One region of the Vagococcus intermedius genome, then DNA from elsewhere that is predicted to be linked to it. Evidence: predicted binding sites of a transcription regulator. Region 1 holds the regulator's gene; the other holds the start of a gene.
What was found. The regulator CtsR, encoded in region 1, represses protease genes until heat stress. The targets are predictions, from matches to a motif close to TTGGTCAAAAAAGGTCAAANA.
Positions count from the first base shown of each region.

Region 1 (12,324 bases):
ATACTACCCTTGTGTTATGACCATTCTAACCCGCGCCACTTATCGTGGCGGGAGACAGTGTCAGATGGGCAGTTTGACTGGGGCGGTCGCCTCCTAAAGAGTAACGGAGGCGCTCAAAGGTTCCCTCAGAATGGTTGGAAATCATTCGCAGAGTGCAAAGGCATAAGGGAGCTTGACTGCGAGACCTACAAGTCGAGCAGGGTCGAAAGACGGACTTAGTGATCCGGTGGTTCCGCATGGAAGGGCCATCGCTCAACGGATAAAAGCTACCCTGGGGATAACAGGCTTATCTCCCCCAAGAGTCCACATCGACGGGGAGGTTTGGCACCTCGATGTCGGCTCGTCGCATCCTGGGGCTGTAGTCGGTCCCAAGGGTTGGGCTGTTCGCCCATTAAAGCGGCACGCGAGCTGGGTTCAGAACGTCGTGAGACAGTTCGGTCCCTATCCGTCGCGGGCGTAGGAAATTTGAGAGGAGCTGTCCTTAGTACGAGAGGACCGGGATGGACACACCGCTGGTGTACCAGTTGTTCTGCCAAGGGCATTGCTGGGTAGCTACGTGTGGACGGGATAAACGCTGAAAGCATCTAAGCGTGAAGCCCCCCTCAAGATGAGATTTCCCATTTCTTCGGAAAGTAAGACCCCTGAGAGACGATCAGGTAGATAGGCTAGGAGTGGAAGTACAGTGATGTATGGAGCGGACTAGTACTAATCGGTCGAGGACTTAACCAAGAATTTAAACGTAGGATCAAGGAATGTTTTGATTAAGCTTTAACATCCAGTTTTGAGTGAGCAATTACTCAATTTAATAGATATCTAAGAGTGTGGTGATGATGGCAAGAAGGATACACCTGTTCCCATGCCGAACACAGAAGTTAAGCTTCTTAGCGCCGATGGTAGTTGGGGGTTTCCCCCTGTGAGAGTAGGACGTCGCCACGCTTAGATATTATTAATATCCCATGGAGGTTTAGCTCAGCTGGGAGAGCATCTGCCTTACAAGCAGAGGGTCAGCGGTTCGATCCCGTTAACCTCCATATGACTCGTTAGCTCAGTTGGTAGAGCATCTGACTTTTAATCAGAGGGTCACTGGTTCGAGCCCAGTACGGGTCATCATTTATATGCGGGTGTGGCGGAATTGGCAGACGCACTAGATTTAGGATCTAGCGCCTAACGGCGTGGGGGTTCAAGTCCCTTCACCCGCATTTATTAGCCGGCTTAGCTCAGTTGGTAGAGCATCTGATTTGTAATCAGAGGGTCGAGGGTTCAACTCCTTTAGCCGGCATTTTGAGAGTGAAACTCTCTTTTTTTCTTTAGATTGCGGAAGTAGTTCAGTGGTAGAACATCACCTTGCCAAGGTGGGGGTCGCGGGTTCGAACCCCGTCTTCCGCTTTTGTTATCTTAATAACAAAAGTATTATAAGACCAGTTGTAATACGCCGGGGTGGCGGAACTGGCAGACGCACAGGACTTAAAATCCTGCGGTGAGTAATCACCGTACCGGTTCGATTCCGGTCCTCGGCATTTTTTAAATATTATTTGCACCCATAGCTCAATTGGATAGAGTACCTGACTACGAATCAGGCGGTTAGAGGTTCGACTCCTCTTGGGTGCATTTTTTTTTGGTAACGGGAAGTAGCTCAGCTTGGTAGAGCACTTGGTTTGGGACCAAGGGGTCGCAGGTTCGAATCCTGTCTTCCCGATAAAAATTAATTAAAAGAGATAAGACTTCTGTCTTATCTCTTTTTTTCATATTTAAGAAGAGAATGCTGGCCGCTTTTTCTTTACTTATAAATCAGGAATTTAGTATAATAGGTTTAAGGTCAAAAATAGTCAAAAAGTTAGGAGGCTAATTTTATGGATAATCAAAATATATCCGACTTAATTGAGGAATATATCAAAGAAATTTTGGTGGAGAAAGATAAAATTGAAATAAAAAGAGCAGAAATCGCCTCACAATTTAGCTGTGTACCTTCCCAAATCAATTATGTTATTAAGACACGTTTTACTGTTGCTCAAGGTTATAATGTTGAGAGCAAGCGTGGTGGCGGAGGGTATATTAGAATAAAAAAAATCACCTTAAATCATCATGGTGATATTTTAACAGAGTTAGAAAATGTGGTAGGTAATAAATTAACACAGCACGATGCGACAGCTATCCTGCAGCAATTATATAACTATGATATTATTAATAAAAGAGAAGGCGCTTTGCTGCATAGTTTAATGTCTAGCGAGATACTACAGGCAGATTTTAGAGAAAAAGAAGATATGATTAGAGCTAACATGATTAAAATAATTATAGAACGACTTCGTTATGAGGAGAAGGAGTAAATTATATGATGGATGAAGTGTTTACAGATAAAGCCAAACAAGTATTATTAATTGCGCAAGAAGAGGCTCAAAGTTTTAAGCATCAATCAGTTGGCACAGAGCATTTGTTGAGTGCATTGATTAATGAGCAAGGTGGTATAGCCGGGAAGATATTACGTCAATCTGGTTTAAGTAAGGATTACGTAAGAGCAGAAATTGAAACTATTATTGGTTATGGTAATCATAAAGCAGGTACTACACCGATGTATTTACCTTATTCACCTAGAGCTAAGAAAGTACTAGCTTATGCTAGTGATGAATCTAAGCGATTAGGTGCACCTTGTATTGGTACAGAACATATTTTACTAGGTTTATTGCGTGAAGAAGAAATTTTAGCAGTGAGAATTTTGAAAAATTTTGGTTTAGATATTGCTAAAACAAGACAATATACATTGAAAAAAATTGGTGTATCAGAATCTAAAACTAGTAAAATTGGTCAGAAAAAAGGTGGTACCCAAAGACAAGCTCAAATGCCACAAGAAGGGACGCCTACATTAGATATGTTGGCTAGAGATTTAACAAGATTAGCTTATGATAGCAAAATGGATCCTGTAGTAGGACGTAGCAAGGAAATTGAACGTTTGATTCAAATTCTAAGTCGACGTACTAAAAACAATCCAATTCTTGTAGGTGAGCCAGGTGTGGGAAAAACCGCAATTGCTGAAGGTTTGGCACAAAAAATTGTTTCTGGAGAAGTGCCAGATGATATGGTAGGGAAACGCTTAATGATGCTTGATATGGGGTCGCTTGTAGCAGGGACTAAATATCGTGGTGAATTTGAAGATCGCATGAAAAAAATCATAGAAGAAATTTATCATGATGGACAAGTTATCTTATTTATTGATGAATTACATACCTTAATCGGTGCTGGGGGAGCTGAAGGAGCAATAGATGCTTCTAATATATTGAAGCCTGCTTTGGCTAGAGGTGAGATTCAAACTGTCGGAGCAACAACACTAGATGAGTATCAAAAATATATTGAAAAAGATGCTGCCTTAGAAAGACGTTTTGCTAAAATACTTGTTGAAGAACCTAGTGAAGAAGAGGCCGTTGAAATTTTAATTGGCTTACGGGAATATTATGAAAGGCACCATCAAGTGGCTATTAGTGAAGAGGCTGTTGAGGCTGCTGTCCATTTGTCGACGCGTTATATGACAGAACGTCAATTACCAGACAAAGCAATTGACTTAATTGATGAGGCTAGTGCTAAAGTTCGTTTGGCTAAAGCCAATAAAGTGTCGAAACGTACAAAAATGCGTCAGAAATATGAAGAAATATTAAGAGAAAAAGAAGTCGCCTTACATGAACAAGATTTTGAATTGGCAGCTGATTTACGTAGAAAAGAAAAGTTGCAAGTAAAGAAAATTGAAAAATATGAAGAAGAATTAGCAATCCGTGAGTCTAGTTATGAGTTGGAAGTGAGTGCAGAAGATATTGCGGAGATTGTCTCTCAAACAACTAACATCCCCCTAAGACAATTAGAGAAAAAAGAAAGCGAGCGTCTTATTAATCTAGAAGATGAGTTGCATAAACGTGTGATTGGACAAAAAGAGGCTGTTAGTGCAGTTGCTCGTGCAACCCGTCGTGCACGTAGTGGATTGAAAGATCCTAAACGTCCAATTGGTTCCTTTATGTTCTTAGGTCCAACAGGTGTTGGGAAGACTGAGCTTGCTAAAGCGTTAGCTGAATCTGTTTTTGGTTCAGAGGAGGCCCTTGTTCGGGTTGATATGTCTGAATTTATGGAAAAACATGCAACAAGCCGTTTAATTGGTTCCCCTCCAGGCTATGTTGGTTATGATGAGGGTGGTCAATTGACTGAAAAAATTCGTCAAAAACCATATTCGGTTATCTTGTTAGATGAAGTTGAAAAAGCACACCCAGACATCTTTAATATCTTGTTGCAAGTGTTAGATGATGGTTATTTGACAGATACTAAGGGACGTAAGGTAGATTTTAGAAATACGATTATTATTTTGACATCTAATATTGGAGCAACTGCTTTAAAAGAGGAAAAATCGGTTGGATTTAATGCTAAAAATATTCAAACTGACCATAAAGCGATGTCTTCTAAAATTTTAGAAGAACTAAAAAAAGCTTTCAAACCAGAATTTCTTAACCGGATAGATGAAACAATTGTGTTTCATTCCTTGGATCAAAAAGAATTACGTGAAATAGTAAAAATTTTAAGTAAGTCATTAGTTAGTCGCTTACAAGTACAAAATATTAGTCTTAAATTTACTGTGGCAGCCTTAGATATTATTGCTCAAGAAGGATTTGACCCAGAGTATGGGGCACGCCCAATTAAAAGAGCCCTGCAAAAAGAAGTAGAGGATCGTCTAAGCGAAGCATTACTTCTAGGTCAAATATCAAGGGGTGATACCGTCACGATTGGCTCTAGTAAAGGTAAGATAAACGTTACGGTATCTGAAAAAACACTTGAAAATACAGTGGAAAAAGGTTAGTATTTAAGGTGTAAATAACGAATAATACAATATAAGTTGGTAGGTGCAAAACCAAAGCTCCTACCAGCTTTTTGCGTATTTTTAAGCCCGTTTAACCGATTGAATTTAATAGGAGGTTTTTTTATGAATAAAATTGAAATCACATCAACAGTCGAATCAGTTGCCCAAGCTAGAGAATTACTTGCTTGTGGGGTTGATAATATTTATTTTGGTGATGAAGCATTTGGCTTACGCCTGCCTGGGTACTTTTCAAGAGCAGAACAAAAAGAATTAGTAGAATTAGCTCATTCTTATAATAAAAAAGCAACGATAGCAGTTAATGGTATAATGCATCCTGAAAAAATGACGTTGATTCCAGAATATCTGACATTTCTAGTCGATATTGGGGTTGACCAAATTACAGTGGGTGATACAGGAGTTATTTATGTTTTACAGAAGGAAAAGTTAGCACTTCCTTTTATTTATGATGCCCATACTTTAGTTACCAGTGCCCGTCAAATTAATTTTTGGGGAAAAAGAGGAGCAATTGGCGGGGTTATTGCCAGAGAAGTACCTTATTTAGAATTAGTTGATATGACGAAACAGTTAGATATTTTCGGTGAGATATTAGTTTATGGAGCAACATGTATTCATCAATCTAAACGACCGTTAGTTGAAAATTTCTTTTCCTATATTAAAAGTGAGGATGATACAAGTAAGGAACGTGGCTTGTTTTTATCTGAGCCTAAAAAAGAAGAAACGCATTATTCTGTCTATGAAGATAGTCACGGCACTCATATTTTTGCCGACAGTGATGTTAACTTGATGACAGAATTAGACAAACTATTTGAACTTGGATTGACTCATTGGAAATTAGATGGAATATATACGCCAGGTAGTAAGCTAGTTGATATTGCCAAACTATTTGTCCAAGCAGCCCGTATTTTAGAAGCTGATGAGTGGACGCTTGAGGTAGCAAATCAGTTGTTAGAAAAAGTAATAGTACTACATCCACAAGAACGTAGTTTAGATACCGGGTTCTTTTTGATGGATCCAGATGAAGTGAAATAAGGAGGAACTAAGATCATGAAAAAAATATTAAAACGTCCAGAGGTTTTAGCTCCAGCTGGAACTTTAGAAAAATTAAAAACAGCGATACACTATGGTGCTGATGCGGTATATATTGGTGGAGATGCATATGGTTTAAGGAGTCGTGCGGGTAATTTTAGCTTTGAGGAAATGGCCGAAGGTGTGGCTTTTGCTAAAGAGTATGATGCTAAAGTTTATGTAGCAGCCAACATGGTTACTCATGAAGGGGACGAACAAGGCGCAGGTGATTTTTTTAGAAAATTACGGGAAATCGGCATTAATGCTGTGATTGTCTCAGATCCTGCTTTGATTGAAATTTGTGCTATGGAAGCTCCAGGATTACCAATTCATTTATCAACGCAAGCCTCTGCTACTAATTATGAAACATTAGAATTTTGGAAAAATGAAGGATTGGAACGTGTCGTGTTAGCCCGTGAAGTCTCAATGGAAGAAGTAGCAGCCATTCGTAATAATACTGATATTGAAATTGAAGCCTTTATTCATGGGGCTATGTGTATTTCTTATTCAGGTCGTTGCACATTATCTAATCATATGTCAAAACGTGATGCTAACCGTGGAGGTTGTTCACAATCTTGTCGCTGGAAGTATGATTTATTTGATATGCCATATGCTGGTGAGCATCGCTCTTTATTAACTTCCGGTGAAATTGAAGATGAGCCATTTTCTATGAGTGCCGTTGATATGTCTATGATAGAACATATTCCAGATTTAATTCAAAACGGTGTGGATAGTTTTAAAATTGAAGGTCGTATGAAATCAATTCATTATGTTTCAACAGTTGCTAACGTGTATAAAAAAGCAGTGGATAGCTACATGGCAGACCCTGAAAATTATGAATGCAAGCAAGAATGGATTGATGAACTTTGGAAGGTTGCCCAACGTGAGTTAGCCACGGGTTTTTATTATCAAACGCCAACTGAAGAAAAGCAGTTATTTGGTGAACGCCGTAAAATTCCTGTATATAAATTTGTAGGTGAAGTGATGTCTTATGATGAAACAACAGGTATGGCGACTATTCGTCAACGAAATCATTTTAGAGTAGGTGATGAAATTGAATTTTATGGTCCTGGATTCCAACACTTTGAGAAAAAAGTTGAAAAAATGTGGAATGAAGAGGGTGAAATGATTGAAAAAGCACCTAATCCAATGATGATTCTAACAATGCCAGTTAATCAACCAGTTAAAACAGGTGATATGATTCGTAAAAAAAAATAGGTACAAAAGTCCAGTGTTAGACTGGGCTTTTTTTATAAACAGATTAATTGCTTTATGACGAACATTTTACGTATAATTTAGGAGAGTATGTAGAAAGGAGTATCTTATGGAAAAATTTGATTATATTGTAATAGGTGGGGGAAGTGGTGGTATTGCTACTGCTAATCGTGCGGGTATGCATGGAGCTAAAGTACTATTAATTGAAGGGCAACATCTAGGTGGAACTTGTGTAAATGTTGGATGTGTTCCCAAAAAAGTGATGTGGAATGCGGCACAACTTAGAGAAAATTTATTGTTGGATGCCTCAAGTTATGGCATAGATGTGTCATTAGAAAAGTTTGAATTTAGTCAACTTGTTAACAATAGAGAAGCTTATATTGAACGCTTAAGGGGGCTGTACGATTCAGGTTTAGCATCTAATGGCGTGACTGTAGTTAGAGGATATGCACGTTTTACGTCCAATGATATCATTGAAGTAAACAACCAAACTTTTACAGCAGAGCATATTGTAATTGCAACTGGTGGACAATCTAAGCTTCCTGATATACCTGGTAAAGAATTAGGAATAGATTCCAATGGATTCTTTGACTTAACAGAATTGCCTAAACGAGTGGCAGTTGTCGGGGCAGGTTATATTGCTGTTGAATTAGCGGGTGTGTTGAATGGTTTAGGTTCGGATACTCATTTAGCTTACCGTAAAGCAATGCCTTTACGTAGTTTTGATCAGACAATTGTAGAAGCGATGGTGTCTATCTATGAACAAGAAGGTATTAAGATGTACCCTAACTCAACTCCTCAAGCAGTTGAAAAGTTAGCAGATGGTACTCTTAAGTTAAGCTTTGAAAATGGTCAATCCTTAGAAGTAGATCAAGTTATTTGGGCGATTGGGCGTAAACCGAATATTGAGGCAATTAATTTAGAGCAGACGAGTGTTAAGCTAACTGATAAGGGTTACTTAAGGGTAGATGATTATCAGGAAACTGATCAAAAAGGAGTCTACGCTATTGGTGATATCACAGGTAAAGCAGAATTAACACCAGTTGCTATTGCTGCAGGGCGACGTCTTGCAGATCGTTTATTTAATGGTCAGACAGATGCTAAGGTGGATTACAATAACATCCCTACAGTGGTCTTTACCCATCCGCCAATTGGTACAGTTGGCTTAACAGAATCGGCAGCTCGTGAGCTGCATGATGACACTCAGCTAACAATTTATACTTCCCAGTTCAACCCAATGCAATATGCCTTACAGGAAAGAAAAGTGAAAGCCACAGTTAAATTAATCTGTTTAGGTAAAGAAGAACGGATTATTGGGTTGCATGGTATTGGTATAGGCATGGATGAACTGTTACAAGGGTTTGCTGTTGCTATTAAAATGGGAGCAACTAAACATGATTTTGACACAACCATCGCGATTCATCCCACAGCGGCAGAAGAGTTTGTCACCTTGCGTTAAATCAGAAGTTAATCCAAATAATTATCAGCAAGGACGGTTTACTTTTAGTTATTATGGATTATAATAGTTAGGTAATAATAATAATTATTATATAGATAAAAATTGAATAGAGGAGGTTCTTTAGATGGATATATTAACCTTAGCTAGAATCCAGTTTGCGATGACCACGGTCTTCCATTTCCTATTTGTTCCGTTATCAATCGGTTTAGGGCTGGCAGTAGCTATTATGGAAACTATGTACGTTGTAAAGAAAGATGAAGTATACAAAGACATGGCAAAATTTTGGGGAAAAATTTTCCTATTAAGCTTTGCAGTCGGTGTAGTAACAGGAATTATTCAGGAATTCCAATTTGGTATGAACTGGTCTGAATATTCACGATTCATGGGAGATATCTTTGGGGCACCCCTTGCAGTTGAAGCCTTATTAGCTTTCTTCATGGAATCAACATTTATTGGCCTATGGTCATTTACTTGGGATAAGGTAAGTCCTAAAGTCCATGTTGTCTTTATGTGGTTAGTAGCTTTCGGTTCAACTTTGTCAGCTTTATGGATCTTAGCAGCAAATTCATTTATGCAAAATCCAGTTGGATTTAAAATTAATGAGGTAACAGGACGCGCTGAATTAGAAAGTTTTTCAGCACTACTTAAAAATCATCAATTATGGATGGAGTTCCCACATGTAATTTTTGGAGCTTTCGTAACAGGTGCTTTTGTTATTGTTGGGATTTCGGCTTGGAAAATGTTACGTAAAGAAGACACAAACTTTTTTAAAAAATCAATGCAAATTGGTTTAGTATTAGGTTTAATCTTCTCTATTGCTACGATTGCAGTCGGACATGAACAAACACAGGCAATTATTGAAGATCAACCAATGAAATTCGCAGCAACAGAAGGGATCTATGAAGATACAGAGGATCCTGCACCATGGAAAATCATGGGACTAATGAATGAAAAAACGAATGAAGAAGGACCATCTATTGAGATTCCTTATTTATTAAGTATTCTGGGGAGTTCACATGAAGGTAGTTTTAAAGGGATGAACACTATCAATGAAGAATTAAAAGCTAAATATGGTGACGAAATGGATTATTATGTCCCTGTTAATGCCTTATTCTGGAGTTTCCGTTTCATGGCCGGTTTTGGTTCTTTAATGGCCTTATTATCAGTTGTCGGTCTAGTCTTATTAAGAAATGACAAACTACAAAAAATGAAATGGCTAATGGTAATTATGTCACTATGTACATTTGCACCCTTTATTGCTAACACATCAGGTTGGTTAATTACTGAGTTAGGTCGTTTCCCTTGGACTGTTTATGGTTTGTTCACAATTGCAGACAGTGTTTCACCAAGTGTAACAGCTCCTCAATTATTGTTCTCTAATATTATGTATTTCTTAATTTTTGCTTTATTAGGTGGAGTATTAGTTTTCTTAGTTCAACGTACAGCAAAATACGGTCCATATGCAGAAGAAAAAGAAATCGAAGCAACAGATCCTCTATCAAAGGAGGCATTCTAATATGAGTACTTTAGAGTTATTATGGTTTATTATTATTGGTGTTCTTTTCACCGGTTTCTTCTTTCTAGAAGGTTTTGATTTTGGTGTGGGGATGTCAGTTAAGTTATTAGCAAAAAATCGTCATGAGCGTGATGCATTGATTAATACTATTGGACCTGTCTGGGACGCGAATGAAGTTTGGTTGATTACTGCTGGTGGTGCTTTATTCGCATCATTTCCAGAGTGGTACGCGACATTATTTAGTGGGTATTACATTGTTTTATTCTTAATTTTATTTGGCTTGATTTTACGAGGAGTCTCATTTGAGTTTCGTCATCATATGGAATCAGATCGTGGCCGTAATTTTTGGGAATGGGCAACCTTTATTGGTAGTACCTTAACCCCCTTCTTATTTGGTTTAATGTTTACAAGTTTAGTTCGTGGAATGCCAATTGCTGAAGATAAAAATATCTATGCTAGTTTTGGCGACTATGTAAATGTTTTCTCCGTAGTTGGTGGTGTTGCTGTTACTTTAGTATGTTTCTTACACGGTTTGAACTATATTAGACTTAAAACTAAAGGTCCAATTCGTTACCGTGCTCAACATGTTGCGAAACGTCTTTATCCAGTCTTGTTTGTTGGCCTAGTCGTATTTGCTTTATTATTATGGTCAAATACAGATTTCTTCGATAAACGTCCAGTATCAACTTTAATTATTTTACTTGCGATTATTGCTAGTGCGGTAGTTGCTGCAGTAGGTACTTACAAAGACAAAGAGTTAGTGTCATTTTTAGGAACAGGTGGTATTTTAGCGGGAATTGTTATTTTATTATTTAATGGTATGTTCCCACGTGTTATGATTGGCTCTGCTGATGCTGTAAGAGATTTATTAATTGTAGATGCAGCAAGCACACCTTACACGTTAAAAGTTATGACAATCGTAACAGCAATCTTGTTACCAATTGTTTTATGCTACTTTATTTGGTCATACTATGTGTTTAGAAAGAGAATAAATACCGAAAAAATCGAGGGATAATTCTAATGATTGATAAAAATATTTTTAAGATCAATAAAATTAAACCGATTTTAATTGGGCTTGCAGGACTTGCTGTCTTGCAAGCTCTTTTGATTATCGGCCAAGCTTACTTTCTTGCTAAAGGAATTAGTAACTTGTGGAATGGTGCGACGGTTAAGTCGCAGTTGTTGAATATTTCATTGTTTTTTATTTGTTTTATTTTGCGTCAAGTAGGTCAGTTTTTCCGCGATAAGACACTCGATAGCTATGCCTATGAGCAGTCAAAAATTATTCGCCAAAAACTATTGAAGAAAATATTTTCTTTAGGACCTAATTTTGTTCAAAAAGAAGGTACTGGTAACATGGTAACAATGGCGATTGAAGGAATCAGCCAAATCGAAAATTATATAACTATCATCTTACCTAAAATTACTAATATGATGATAGTGCCATGGATTATTTTGATTTTTGTCTTTACTCAGGATTTAAAAGCAGGGATTACATTATTAATTGTGTTTCCAATTATTATTATTTTTATGATTGTACTTGGTTATGCGGCACGAGCAAAGGCAGATAAACAATATGAAGGTTACCAATTGTTAAGTAATCACTTCTTAGATTCCTTACGAGGCTTAGAAACTTTAAATTTACTGGGTCTAAGCAAACGTTATGGTAAGAATGTATTTAATGTTAGTGAAAATTATCGGAAAGCAACAATGAGCACTTTAAAAATTGCTATCTTATCTACTTTTGCTCTGGATTTTTTTACAACCCTATCAGTTGCAGTAATTGCTCTGTTTCTAGGCCTACGTCTTATTGAAGGGTTAATGCCGTTATTTCCAGCATTAACAGTATTAATATTAGCTCCAGATTTCTTTTTACCAATTCGTGATTTTTCAAATGATTATCATGCAACTCTAAATGGTGGCAACACTTTAAAAAGCATTTTTGCGGTCTTAAACCTTGATGACCCAATTAATGATACAACTAATCAAGAGCCTGTTAAAGAATGGTCAGAGGCTAGTAAAATCGTATTAAAAGGAACTGAAGTGAGCTATGATAAGGCAATTACTAAAAATGCTCTCAGTCAGCTAAATTTTGAGTGGCAAGGGTTTGGTAAGATTGGCGTAGTTGGTCTGTCAGGTTCAGGAAAATCGACTTTAATCAAACTTTTGGGAGGATTTTTATCAAGTACTAAAGAGACTCATTTAACAATTAATGATAAAAAT
Region 1 covers NZ_CP110232.1:2,183,123-2,195,446, reverse strand. The annotation lists rRNA gene OL234_RS10365 (23S ribosomal RNA) at 1-729, shown strand, start outside; rRNA gene rrf (5S ribosomal RNA) at 821-936, shown strand; tRNA gene OL234_RS10355 (tRNA-Val) at 959-1,031, shown strand; tRNA gene OL234_RS10350 (tRNA-Lys) at 1,035-1,107, shown strand; tRNA gene OL234_RS10345 (tRNA-Leu) at 1,118-1,199, shown strand; tRNA gene OL234_RS10340 (tRNA-Thr) at 1,207-1,279, shown strand; tRNA gene OL234_RS10335 (tRNA-Gly) at 1,315-1,386, shown strand; tRNA gene OL234_RS10330 (tRNA-Leu) at 1,432-1,517, shown strand; tRNA gene OL234_RS10325 (tRNA-Arg) at 1,535-1,608, shown strand; tRNA gene OL234_RS10320 (tRNA-Pro) at 1,623-1,696, shown strand; gene OL234_RS10315 (CtsR family transcriptional regulator) at 1,851-2,324, shown strand; gene OL234_RS10310 (ATP-dependent Clp protease ATP-binding subunit) at 2,333-4,825, shown strand; gene OL234_RS10305 (peptidase U32 family protein) at 4,949-5,875, shown strand; gene OL234_RS10300 (peptidase U32 family protein) at 5,891-7,129, shown strand; gene gorA (glutathione-disulfide reductase) at 7,236-8,585, shown strand; gene OL234_RS10290 (cytochrome ubiquinol oxidase subunit I) at 8,710-10,101, shown strand; gene cydB (cytochrome d ubiquinol oxidase subunit II) at 10,103-11,116, shown strand; gene cydD (thiol reductant ABC exporter subunit CydD) at 11,122-12,324, shown strand, end outside.

Region 2 (12,324 bases), 890 kb from region 1:
TGACCTACTTCAGAATTACCCATTTGGCCTTCTGGCAGACCTACGTCTAAACCAGCCGCTTTAAGCGAGCTGGTTGGAAATTCATTCCAGTAACGGTCGAAGTTTGGTTTATTGGCTTGTGCCACAGCATTCCCAACAGTTTCGTCACGTAGACCAAAACCATCAAGAATGATGATTGCTACAGGTGCTTTACTCATACTATTTAACAGCCTCCAATAAAGCTAAGAATGAATCAGCTTCTAAAGCCGCCCCACCTACTAAAGCTCCATCAATATGTTCTTCAGCCATATACTCTTTAATATTTTCAGGTTTTACGCTACCGCCGTATTGGATACGTACTTTATCGGCAACTTCTTGACCAAATTTGTTAGCAATTGTTTCACGAACAACGCCACATGTTTCATTAGCATCCGCTGCTGATGATGATTTACCAGTACCGATAGCCCAGATTGGTTCATAAGCAACCACTAAGTTAGCTACTTGCTCGTTAGTTAAACCGTCTAAAGCATTTTCAACTTGACCTTTAATCCATGAAGCTGTTTCGCCAGCTTCACGTTGCTCTAATGTTTCACCACAGCAAACGATTGGTGTCATATCATTAGCAATGATCGCTTTAGCTTTTTTATTAATATCTTCGTCAGTTTCGTGGAAGTACTCACGACGTTCTGAATGTCCAATAATAACGTATTGTACACCTAAATCAGCGATAGCTGCCGGTGAATTTTCACCAGTGAAGGCGCCAGCATTTTCAAAATAGCAATTTTGAGCTGAAACTTTTAATTCAGTTCCTTTAGCTGCTTCAGCTAAACTTTGTAAGAATAAAGCAGGTGACCCTACTACTGAATCAACTGCTGAGTTAGCAGGGATGTTATTTTTAACCGCTTCAACAAAAGAAATTGCTTCTGAAGCAGTTTTGTTCATTTTCCAGTTTCCGGCAATAATTGGTTTACGCATTTATATGATCTCCCTTTAGATAGTAGTCATCCTATAAGTTGAAATAGCCTATAGGACAACTAGCTTTTATTTAGTCTCGTTTACTTTTCAGTTAACGCAGTTAAACCTGGTAATTCTTTACCTTCTAATAATTCTAGAGAAGCTCCACCACCAGTTGAAATCCATGAGAATTTATCAGCACGACCTAAGTTGATTGCAGCAGCTGCTGAATCGCCTCCACCAATGATTGATGTTGCGCCTTCTTGGGCTGCAATAGCATCCATAACTGAGATAGTTCCTTTAGCAAAATCTTCATTTTCGAATACGCCCATTGGACCATTCCAAACAACTGTCTTAGCACCTTCAATTGTTTTTTCAAACAATTCGATAGATTTAGGACCAATATCTAATCCTAGGAAGCCTTTATCAACTGCTTCCCCTTCAGTCGCTTTCATTTCAGTATACCCAGCAAAAGCATTAGCTTCGATTGAATCTACTGGTAAGACTAATTTGTCACCAGCTTTTTCAATTAATGATTTAGCCAATTCAACTTTATCTAATTCAACTAATGAATCGCCAATTTCAATCCCTTTAGCAGCAAAGAACGTATAAGTCATGCCACCACCAACGATAACTTTATCAGCTTTTTCGATTAAGTTTTCAATAACACCAATTTTATCTGATACTTTTGAACCACCTAAGATTGCTACGAATGGGCGAACTGGGGCTTCCACAGCTTCTTTGATAAATTTGATTTCATTTTCCATTAAGAAACCTGCTGCTGCTTGAGAAACGTTTGATGAGATACCAACGTTTGACGCGTGAGCACGATGAGCTGTTCCGAAAGCGTCATTGACAAAGATGTCATCGCCTAAAGCTGCCCAGTATTTTCCTAATTCAGGATCATTTTTAGATTCTTTTTTACCATCAACATCTTCAAAACGTGTGTTTTCAACTAATAAAACACCGCCTTCTGGTAAGTTATTGATTGCTGTTTCTAAAGCTTCTCCACGAGTTACACCTGGTACAAAAACAACTTCTTGACCTAATTTATCAGATAGTGCTTTAGCAACGGGGGCAAGTGATTTACCTTCTTTGTCAGCTTCTTCTTTAACACGACCTAAATGTGAGAATAAAATAGCTTTCCCACCCTCAGTAGTGATGTGTTTAATTGTTGGAAGTGCTGCTGAAATACGGTTATCATTTGTGATTACGCCATCTTTTAAAGGTACATTAAAGTCCACACGAACTAAAACTTTTTTACCTTTTAAGGCTAAATCTTTGACAGTTAATTTTGCCATAGTTGTGTTCCTCCTCATGTCTATCATTGAAATAAAAAAACGAGGAAGCGCGATGCTTCCCCGCCTTATGTAGTAAATTAATTACAATTCGTTAGAACAGTGAATTAACCTAATTTAGCAAAGTATTCTAAAGTACGAACTAATTGTGCAGTGTATGACATTTCGTTATCATACCAAGCAACAGTTTTAACTAATTGTTGATCGCCAACAGTCATAACTTTAGTTTGTGTTTCATCAAATAATGATCCGTAAGTCATGCCTACGATATCTGAAGAAACGATTGGGTCAGCTGTGTAACCGTAAGATTCGTTTGATGCTGCTTTCATTGCTGCATTAACTTCTTCAACTGTTACTTTTTTGTCTAAGATAGTTACTAATTCAGTTAATGAACCAGTCGCTACAGGAACACGTTGAGCTGCTCCATCTAATTTACCGTTTAAGTCTGGGATTACTAAGCCAATAGCTTTAGCGGCACCAGTTGTATTAGGGATGATGTTTTCTGCTGCTGCACGGGCACGACGTAAGTCTCCGCCTTTGTGAGGAGCATCTAAAGTATTTTGGTCACCTGTGTAAGCGTGGATAGTTGTCATTAAACCTTCAACAACACCAAATTCTTTGTTTAAAACGTCAGCCATAGGAGCTAAACAGTTAGTAGTACATGAAGCACCTGAGATAACTGTTTCGTCACCTGTTAAGATATCATGGTTAGTGTTAAATACTACTGTTGGTACGTCGTTTCCGCCTGGTGCTGAGATAACAACACGTTTAGCTCCACCTTTTAAGTGAGCTTCAGCTTTTTCTTTAGAAGTAAAGAATCCAGTACATTCTAAAACGATATCAACACCTAACTCGCCCCATGGTAATTCTGCTGGGTTAGCGTTAGCTAATGTTTTAACTTCTTTTCCGTTAACTAAGAAATGATCTTCTTTCACTTCTACTTCACCGTTGAAACGGCCTTGAGTTGTGTCATATTTTAATAAGTGAGCTAATTGGTTAGCATCAGTTAAGTCGTTAATTGCTACTACTTCAATACCTTCTACTTCTTGAATACGACGGAAAGCTAAGCGTCCGATACGTCCAAATCCATTAATCCCTACTTTTACTGTCATGTGAGATTTCCTCCTTTAGAAAATCGAAAATTATTTTATTTTTAAAGAGTTTCCTCTTTTAAAATCTCATTTGCGGCACTTTCATCTGTTATTAACCATGTTTGTTTAGGTGCATGTTTCATGTAAGCATCAATTGCTTGCGCTTTTGATTTGCCTCCTGCTACTGCTAAAATGTAAGGAATTTTTTCCAAATCTTTTAACTGTAACCCAATACGAGGTATTTTGTGAACAACTTGGCCATCTTTATCAAAGAAATAACCAAATGATTCAGAGACTGCGCCTTTATCTTTCAACATAACTAATTCTACATCTGTCATGCCTCTTCTTGCTGCCATGTGTAAAGCGCGACCGATACTATGAATCACACAAGTTGATTCATCAATCAATCCTAATACCTGTTGAACAAAAGGCTCTTGTAAAAGTGATTGATATGTCTCATGACTCACACGCTCTGGTACATATAAGGGACGTGTTGTGCCTCCGGTCTTACTCGCCATCATTGCACTAACTGAGTTAGCTTGGATCCCAATTGTTTCACCAATTCCTCCACGTGCTGGCACAAAAATATTGTTTCTAATATTGCTATCTAAATCAGTCATATTCTCCGCCACAGCTGCCATTGTTGTGCCACCCATTACAGCGATCACATTTTCTTTATCTGGCAAAAGCGTTCTTAACGACTGTGATACAACAGAACCAAAACTAGCTAATACTTTATTTTCATCATCGCTGTTACCAGCTACAATGATACAACGTTCAACATTGTAATAATCCGCCAATTGCCGTTCTTTTTGTTGCATTCCTGAATAATGTCCCATTAATGACTCTAACCCTACTAATACCGTTTTACCAGTTGAAGTAATCGTCATGCCACTTTTTGAGGCATCAATCAAATGTAAGCTTTTTAATAAATCTGTTTCTGTCCGCAATACTCGCTCGGTCATCCCCATCTTAACAGCTAATGTTCTGCGACCTACTGGAGCCATCCAATCGATTGCTCTTAGAATAGTAAAGCGCTCTTGAACTACCTTAATGAGGTCTGGAGCAATTGCTTCAATCAATTCTAATTGGTTTTCCATCGCTGAACTCCTTTATTAATGTTGGACGTTTTTTGACCCAGTGCGTCGTTTCACGACCCATGTAGTGTAAAAAAAAGATAAATTAAATCTAGCAACGTTTGTTATGCTCTATCAACTTACGAATTTATCTTACCATCCTTTTCTTTTTTTAGCAAGTTTAAATAACTAATTTTTAATTGTGAATACCATAAACTTGCTCCTGTTATCTAAAAAACATAAGGTAACTCTCTCCTTGAAAAGAGTCATTACCTTATGTTTTTAATCAAATCTTTTTCTTTTACTTGAAGAAGGAATTCCTAAAATATCGCGATATTTTGCGACTGTTCGCCGTGAAATATCAACCTTTTCACTGGCCAATAATTCGACAATTTTTTGATCGGATAAAGGTTTTTGCTTATTTTCTTGCGCAATTACTTGTTTTATTTTAGCTTGGACAGTTGAGGCCGAAACATCGTCCTCTCCGCCTGACTGGACTAAAGCTGTCGAAAAGAACGTCCTAAGTTCAAAAACGCCAAAACTAGTTTCCAAGTATTTTCCATTGACAGTCCGACTCACTGTTGACTCATGCACTTCTAAAGTTTCTGCTATCTCTCTTAACGTCATAGGATTTAAAGGTCGTTCCGGCTTCAAGAAAAAGTCTTTTTGCCTTGTAACTATCTCTTTTCCTACTCTTAAAATCGTATCACCTCGCTGTATGATACTTTTTTGAATCCAATCAAATTCGGCTTTTTTTTCTTTTAAATAGGCAGCTACATCTTGATCCTCAACTTGAGACATTTTATTAAAGTAGGCTTGCTGAAAAATGATGCTAGGCGCACCACTTTTAGTCGATAGAACAGTGAGATCATCTTTTGAAATCTTCACAACTAAATCGGGTCTTATGTACTGATCAGATATCTCACCAAAAACAGTCCCCGGTGTTGGCCTAAGCAATTGTACATAGTCATGGACTTCTTGAACCATTCCTAAACTAATATCATATCGTTTAGCAATTTCTTTCCATTTACGATTGGCAAACTCTTCAAAGGTTTCTTCGACTATTAAATAAGCCAAGTCAGGTGCCAAATCATCCCTTTCTATCTGTAACAATAGACATTCTTGTAAGTCTCGTGCCCCTACTCCTGCTGGGTCCAACTGTTGAAGTAACGTTAAAGCGTCCAATAGTTGGATATAACTAGCACCGGTTTGTGTCATAGCTTCTTCCAAGGTAACTGTTAAGTAACCGTTAACATCAATATACTCAGTCAAATAGATAATCAATTGTCTTAGATAAGTATCACGATAATTTAAATGAATTTGATCTAATAATGATTCAAATAATGATGTGCCATTATTAGGTATTTGATTTAAATAATTAGTATCTTCCTTGCTATCATATGTATTGAATACAGCACTCGAATTCGATAACATATAATCAGTTGAGACATTGACTTCCAACAGCGGATTTTCTAATGCTTTATTCTGAATAAATATTTGTAATTCATCAGTATTAAATTGCAAAATTTGAATGGACTGTTGTAATTGCTGTGTCATAGCCATTTTTTGAACTTGTGTTTGTTGTTGTGTAAAGCCTTGATTCAATTTCATTGCGCTCACCCCTTAACCATATTGTTGAAATGATAGTATTATTATAACATATAAAACCTTACTTAATATGAGCGTGACGTTCTCTCATAATTAAAATTAAGACTAACTTATTAAATTTATACTTGCTATTTAATTCTATTTTAGATAAACTATTGAGTGTAATGCGCCCTTAGTGTAGTGGATATCACACAAGATTCCGGTTCTTGAGACAGGGGTTCGATTCCCTTAGGGCGCATCTAATTAGTCGTTTGTAGATAAAAAGTGTGACACGCCTAGGCGTGTCACACTTTTTTAAGTTGATTTCGCTTTTTTATTTAGATCGTAAACGGCTAATATTTCTTTCAAAGCATCCCGTTCTGCCTTAGTCATTGTCCGTTCACTGTCATTTTCTTTCCCCTGTAAAATAATCTTTACTTTTTTTGACTCTGCCATATCACGTAACATTGTTATCTTAGCTTCATTTGGCGAAACATCTACCCACTCCCAAACATTCTCATCTCGATCAATCTTGGGCTGACTGGCTACTAATTCATAATGTTCCTGGTCAGTTTCTATCGTAATTTCTTTCAGATTTATTTCTTTCTCACCAGCATAAGAAAATCTTAACCAAATATTCATATGCATACTGTCTGGTGGCTTACCGATACTACTTATATATGGAAAAACCTGATTACTTTCATGCTCATTTTCCAAGTAACTGTTATAATAATAAACTATATTACCTGAATCTACTACTTTGTCTAATTTTTCCAAGGATGTATCTAGTTTCTTATATAATTTAGCTTGTTTCTCTTGTTGTTTTTGTAAAAGTACCACAGGATCTAAAGAAGATAAATCAATATCAGACTTAGGTGGTGTTTTTTTCTTTTTTTCTTTCTCTTGAGGCGCTAGATGACTTGGGGCATCCTCACCAGATGTCTCTGTTAGATCCATACTTTTATCCGAAGAAGCCTTCTCATTGAATTTTAAGCTAGCTTTCTCTCCTTTTAGAAGTGCCTCTGCTTGTGTGACAATATTTGATAAATCACCAGTCATTAACAATCCTAAACAAGCAATCATAATTAAAAAATTGGTCGAAAAATGTAACAAGCCATTACTAATTTTCTTTAAGACGTAAGGATTAATTGCGTGAATCATTCCTAATACAGCGATTACTATTAAAGCTATTAATAACAAGACAGATGTCTCTGTCCCTAATGTAAGATGTCTATAACTTACAAATAATGTAATACTAAAAAAAATAAAGATACATAACCTCTTTAATAAAATCCCTAAATAATTCAATCCTCGTCCCTCCAATCCCTCTCTACAGTTTACCTAATTTGTTGTGCAATTAATAGTGGTTTTTTACTAAAAGTCTAAAAAAAAAATAATAATAATAACATTTTTGCAAAAATTAAATAATTATCTAGCAAATTTTAGCCCACTAGCAATTTCCTTTTATTAAAATTTCTTTTAGACGAAAAAAAACAAAAAATTAATACACTTAATTTGACCTTAACTGACCTTTGAAGTATACTTAATAAGTAGGCATCAAACGCCTTTTATGTTAGAATGATAAAGATATTTTAATTCACATATACAGGAGGAACTATTATGAATTTAATCCCAACAGTTATCGAACAATCTTCTCGTGGAGAAAGATCTTACGATATCTACTCACGCTTATTAAAAGACCGTATTATCATGTTAAGTGGTCCTATTGATGATAATGTCTCTAATTCAGTTATTGCTCAATTACTATTTTTGGATGCACAAGATGCTGATAAAGATATCTTTATCTACATTAACTCCCCCGGTGGAAGTGTCTCTGCTGGATTAGCGATTTATGATACGATGAATTTTGTTAAAGCCGATGTTCAAACAATTGTACTGGGTATGGCAGCTTCAATGGGAAGTTTCTTATTAACAGCCGGTACGAAAGGTAAACGTTTTGCTTTACCGAATGCAGAAATTATGATTCACCAGCCTTTAGGTGGCGCTCAAGGTCAAGCAACTGAAATTGAAATTGCAGCACGCCATATCTTAAACACACGCGAACGTTTAAATAAAATTTTAGCTGAGCGTACAGGTCAATCTATCGAAACTATCGCACAAGACACAGATCGTGATAATTTCATGTCAGCTGAAGAAGCTAAAGCCTATGGTTTGATCGATGAAGTGATGGTCAACAGCAAAGCTCTAAAATAAAAAGAAAACCACTAAAGTTATGACTTTAGTGGTTTTCTTTTGGTATCTAGCTTGACTTAAGTTATAATAAACCTATTAAATTGTCTAAAGGATGTGTTTTAAATGGATACAAGTCAAATGAAAGCTGAATTTTTAAAAACGTCAACTGGGATTCAAGTTGGTGATTCAAATGCACCTGTTCAACTTATTGAATTAATCAACGTTCGTTGTCCTTTTTGTCGCCAATGGTTCGAAGAAACCAATGACCTACTCATGACCTATGTCACTGATGGTAAATTGTGCCGTACAATTAAACTTTTTGATAAAGAAAAACCAGGATTAAAACCAGGTAATGTCATGCACCGCTATATTTCTAAACAAGATGGTTTATTAGCTATCACACAGTTAAATAGTATCTACGAGACACAAGATGAGTGGGGAAACTTAGCGGACTTGACTGATATTGCTGAATTTGCCGAAGAAAGATTGGCTCTTTCTGAAGATTATCAGCCTGAAATGGTAGAAATAATTACCAATGAAGCGACAAAAGCCAATATTCCTTTTATTCCAACCATGATTATCAACGATACGATTTTCGATCAAAAAATCACCCTTGAGGCTCTAAAAACACTGATTGAAAAATAAAAAAAAGCTTGAGATTAACTTCTCAAGCTTTTTTAATTTCTTAATTTTTCTGCGTACTCATTTATTTTACGAATACGGTGATTAATCCCAGATTTGGAAATAGCACCTGAGGGAACCAGTGCGCCTAATTCTTTTAGACTTACTTCAGGATGCTCCAGACGCAATACCGCTATTTCTCTTAACCTTTCAGGCAAGTGATTTAAGCCAACCATTTGATCTATATATTTTATATTTTCTATTTGTTGAGAAGCAGCATCAATGGTTTTACTTAAATTAGCTGTTTCACAATTTACCATACGATTAACCGAGTTACGCATATCTCGCACAATTCTAACATCTTCAAATTTTAACATGTTGGTTGTAGCACCAATCAAGGTTAAAAAATCAGAAATATCTTCCGCCCCTTTTAGATAAGTTATATAACCGTTTCGTCTCTCTAATGTACGTGCGTTGAGCTTATAATACGTCATCATGTCACAAATATCTTTACTGTGCTGTTCATATAGTGAATATATTTCTAAATGATAACGACTTGTTTCTGGATTATTTACTGAACCACCTGCTAAAAAAGCACCTCTTAAATAAGATCTCATCTTTTGAGCATTTCCCATAATAGAGTTAGAAACAGTATCGGTAAACATCGAATTTTCAACGATATCTAGATCCGTCAATACTCTTTGTGTATCTTGTTTTAATCTTACTATATAAATATTATTTTTTTTAAGTTTCATTTTACGACGAACCAACAATTCACTTTGGACATTGTAATGCTCACGTAATAAGGTATAAATTCTTCTAGCTGTTGCCGCATTTTCTGTCTGTACATTTAATACAAAATGTCGATTAGCTAGGGATAAGGCACCGTTCATCCGAATTAGTGCGGCTAACTCAGCTTTAGCATGCTCTCGATGAACTTCTAAAGTAGTTAACTCTTTTTTTACATCAAATGCAAATGACATAAACCTTATCACCTCTTTCTTTTTTAATATTTCGCTCCAAATACTAGTCTAAATAATTCTTCGACCACTTTTTCACCATCATGAAAAACACCACCATTGCGTAATTCAAGAAAATCAGCTGAAATAACCCGACATCCCTCATCACGGAGCCCTTTAAAGTCATGAATAACTTGCACCAAATACTCATCATATGTTTTTGTATCCATATAATTTTCAGGGACTTTTTCAGTATTAACTAAAACCGTATCTATAAATTTAGTTTTTAGATGTTGGTGTAACACTTGGATATGATTAGCATCTGAAAAATGTTCGGTCTCCCCTTTTTGAGTCATAATATTGCAGATATAAACAACCTCGGCCTCTGTTTTAGATACGGCCTCACCAATCTCTTGAACCATCAAATTAGGTAAAATACTTGTATATAAACTACCAGGTCCTAAAACAATCATATCGGCCTCTTCAATCGCTTTTATGACCTTACGTGCCGCTTTAGGTTTATCGGTATTATTAGTATTTGTTACATAAACATGATTAATTTTTTTACGGGTCTTAGCAATTTTGGACTCACCTGAAACTGTCATACCATCTTCAAATAAGGCGTGTAACGTCAACGGTTCTTCTGAAGCAGGATAAATATTACCTTCAACATGCATAAAAGTTGAAAGTAAGCGAATAGCGTCATATGTGCTTCCTTTCATTTCAGACAAGGCAGCTATGATCAAATTTCCCACTGAATGATTCGCTAAGAACTCATCCTCTTCTCTAAAACGGTATTGAAAAAGATCTTCATATAACTGAGGCATATCTGATAATGCTACTAAAACATTTCTCAAATCACCAGGCGGTGCAATATTGACAGATGATCTTAGCGTCCCACTACTCCCACCATCATCTGCCACCGTTACAATCGCTGTAATATCAGCACTTTCACTTCTTAACCCTTTCAGAATAACAGGCAAACCAGTCCCACCGCCAATTACAACAATTTTTGGTTTTCTGATTCGGTAAGTCTTCATGAACGATTCACCGTCTCTTTACGTTTATCTTTATCACGATGAGTCACATTTACAGGATAATCCGCTTTTAATAGTGCGTCTCCTAAACGTTTAGTTAAAGCGACTGAACGATGTTGACCACCTGTACAGCCAATCGCAATCGTTAGACTTGTTTTTCCTTCTTTTTTATAACCAGGTAAAATTGATACGACTAGTTCTTCAAATTTACCATAAAAATCCTCAGTCTCATCAAATGACATCACATAGTCATAAACATTGCTATCTAAGCCTGTTAAAGGTCGCAATTCATCAATATAATGAGGATTAGGTAGAAAACGAACGTCCATCACAATATCAGCGTCAATGGGCAGGCCATATTTAAAACCAAAAGAGACCATCTCTACTCTAAACATCTTAGTATCATGACTACGAAACTCTTTAATTAAAATTTCACGAAGCTGTCTTGGACTTAAATCAGTAGTATCTACCACTAATTGTGCATCCCCTTTGATTTCTTCCAATAACCCTCGTTCTTTTCTAATTCCCTCTGTAACTAAACCGTCCATTGCAAGCGGATGTGTCCGACGTGTTTCTTTATATCTTGAGACAAGTTCTTCATCAGTCGAATCTAAAAATAAGACATTTGTATCAATCATCTTAGTATTTTCAATCTCTACTAACATATCTTGAATTTCTTCAAAAAACGTACGCGAACGTAAATCTATTACTAAGGCTATTTTAGTCACTTTACCTGACTCTTTAATTAACTCCCAAAATTTAGGAATAAGACGTGGTGGTAAATTATCAATACAAAAGAACCCCATATCTTCAAAACTTTGCATAGCAACTGTTTTACCTGCTCCACTCATTCCTGTAATAATAACTAACTGTAATGTATCTACCATAATCGTGCTCCTTCCAATTTTCCAAATAAGCTTAACACACCCGGGCGTATCATGTCAACTTTTCCGGGCGTATCGACTCTAACTTAAATAAAAAGTACCATGGTATCCTTCTAGGGATTGCCATAGCACTTTTTATTATTGACTTATTTAGATAACACTTTTTTTAAATAGTGACCTGTATAGCTTTCAGGAACTTCAGCAAGAAACTCAGGTGTGCCCGTTGCCAAAATAGTTCCGCCACCTTCACCGCCTTCAGGACCCAAGTCAATTAAGTGATCCGCTGTTTTAATCACATCTAAGTTATGCTCAATGACTAAGACCGTATTACCTGCATCAACTAATCTCTGTAAAACTTCTAACAAGCGAGCAATATCATCCGTATGTAAGCCTGTTGTTGGTTCATCTAGAATATAAAAACTGTTACCTGTTGAACGTTTGTGAAGCTCACTAGCGAGTTTCATTCTTTGTGCTTCCCCACCAGAAAGGGTTGTTGCTGGCTGTCCTAACGTCACGTAGCCTAAGCCCACATCAACAATCGTTTGAATTTTGCGTTTAATCTTCGGAATAGCTTCAAAAAAGACGACGGCTTCTTCACAGGTCATTTCCAAAATATCAGCGATAGACTTTCCTTTATAATGGACT
Region 2 covers NZ_CP110232.1:851,369-863,692, reverse strand. The annotation lists gene gpmI (2,3-bisphosphoglycerate-independent phosphoglycerate mutase) at 1-197, opposite strand, end outside; gene tpiA (triose-phosphate isomerase) at 199-954, opposite strand; gene OL234_RS03990 (phosphoglycerate kinase) at 1,035-2,234, opposite strand; gene gap (type I glyceraldehyde-3-phosphate dehydrogenase) at 2,339-3,343, opposite strand; gene OL234_RS03980 (sugar-binding transcriptional regulator) at 3,385-4,422, opposite strand; gene rpoN (RNA polymerase factor sigma-54) at 4,681-6,009, opposite strand; tRNA gene OL234_RS03970 (tRNA-Arg) at 6,173-6,244, shown strand; gene OL234_RS03965 (hypothetical protein) at 6,301-7,293, opposite strand; gene clpP (ATP-dependent Clp endopeptidase proteolytic subunit ClpP) at 7,606-8,199, shown strand; gene OL234_RS03955 (thioredoxin domain-containing protein) at 8,302-8,823, shown strand; gene whiA (DNA-binding protein WhiA) at 8,856-9,782, opposite strand; gene OL234_RS03945 (gluconeogenesis factor YvcK family protein) at 9,806-10,798, opposite strand; gene rapZ (RNase adapter RapZ) at 10,795-11,682, opposite strand; gene uvrA (excinuclease ABC subunit UvrA) at 11,826-12,324, opposite strand, start outside.
Region 2: clpP (ATP-dependent Clp endopeptidase proteolytic subunit ClpP) is a predicted target of CtsR. The motif match lies at 7,498-7,518, and genes of this name have one in related genera.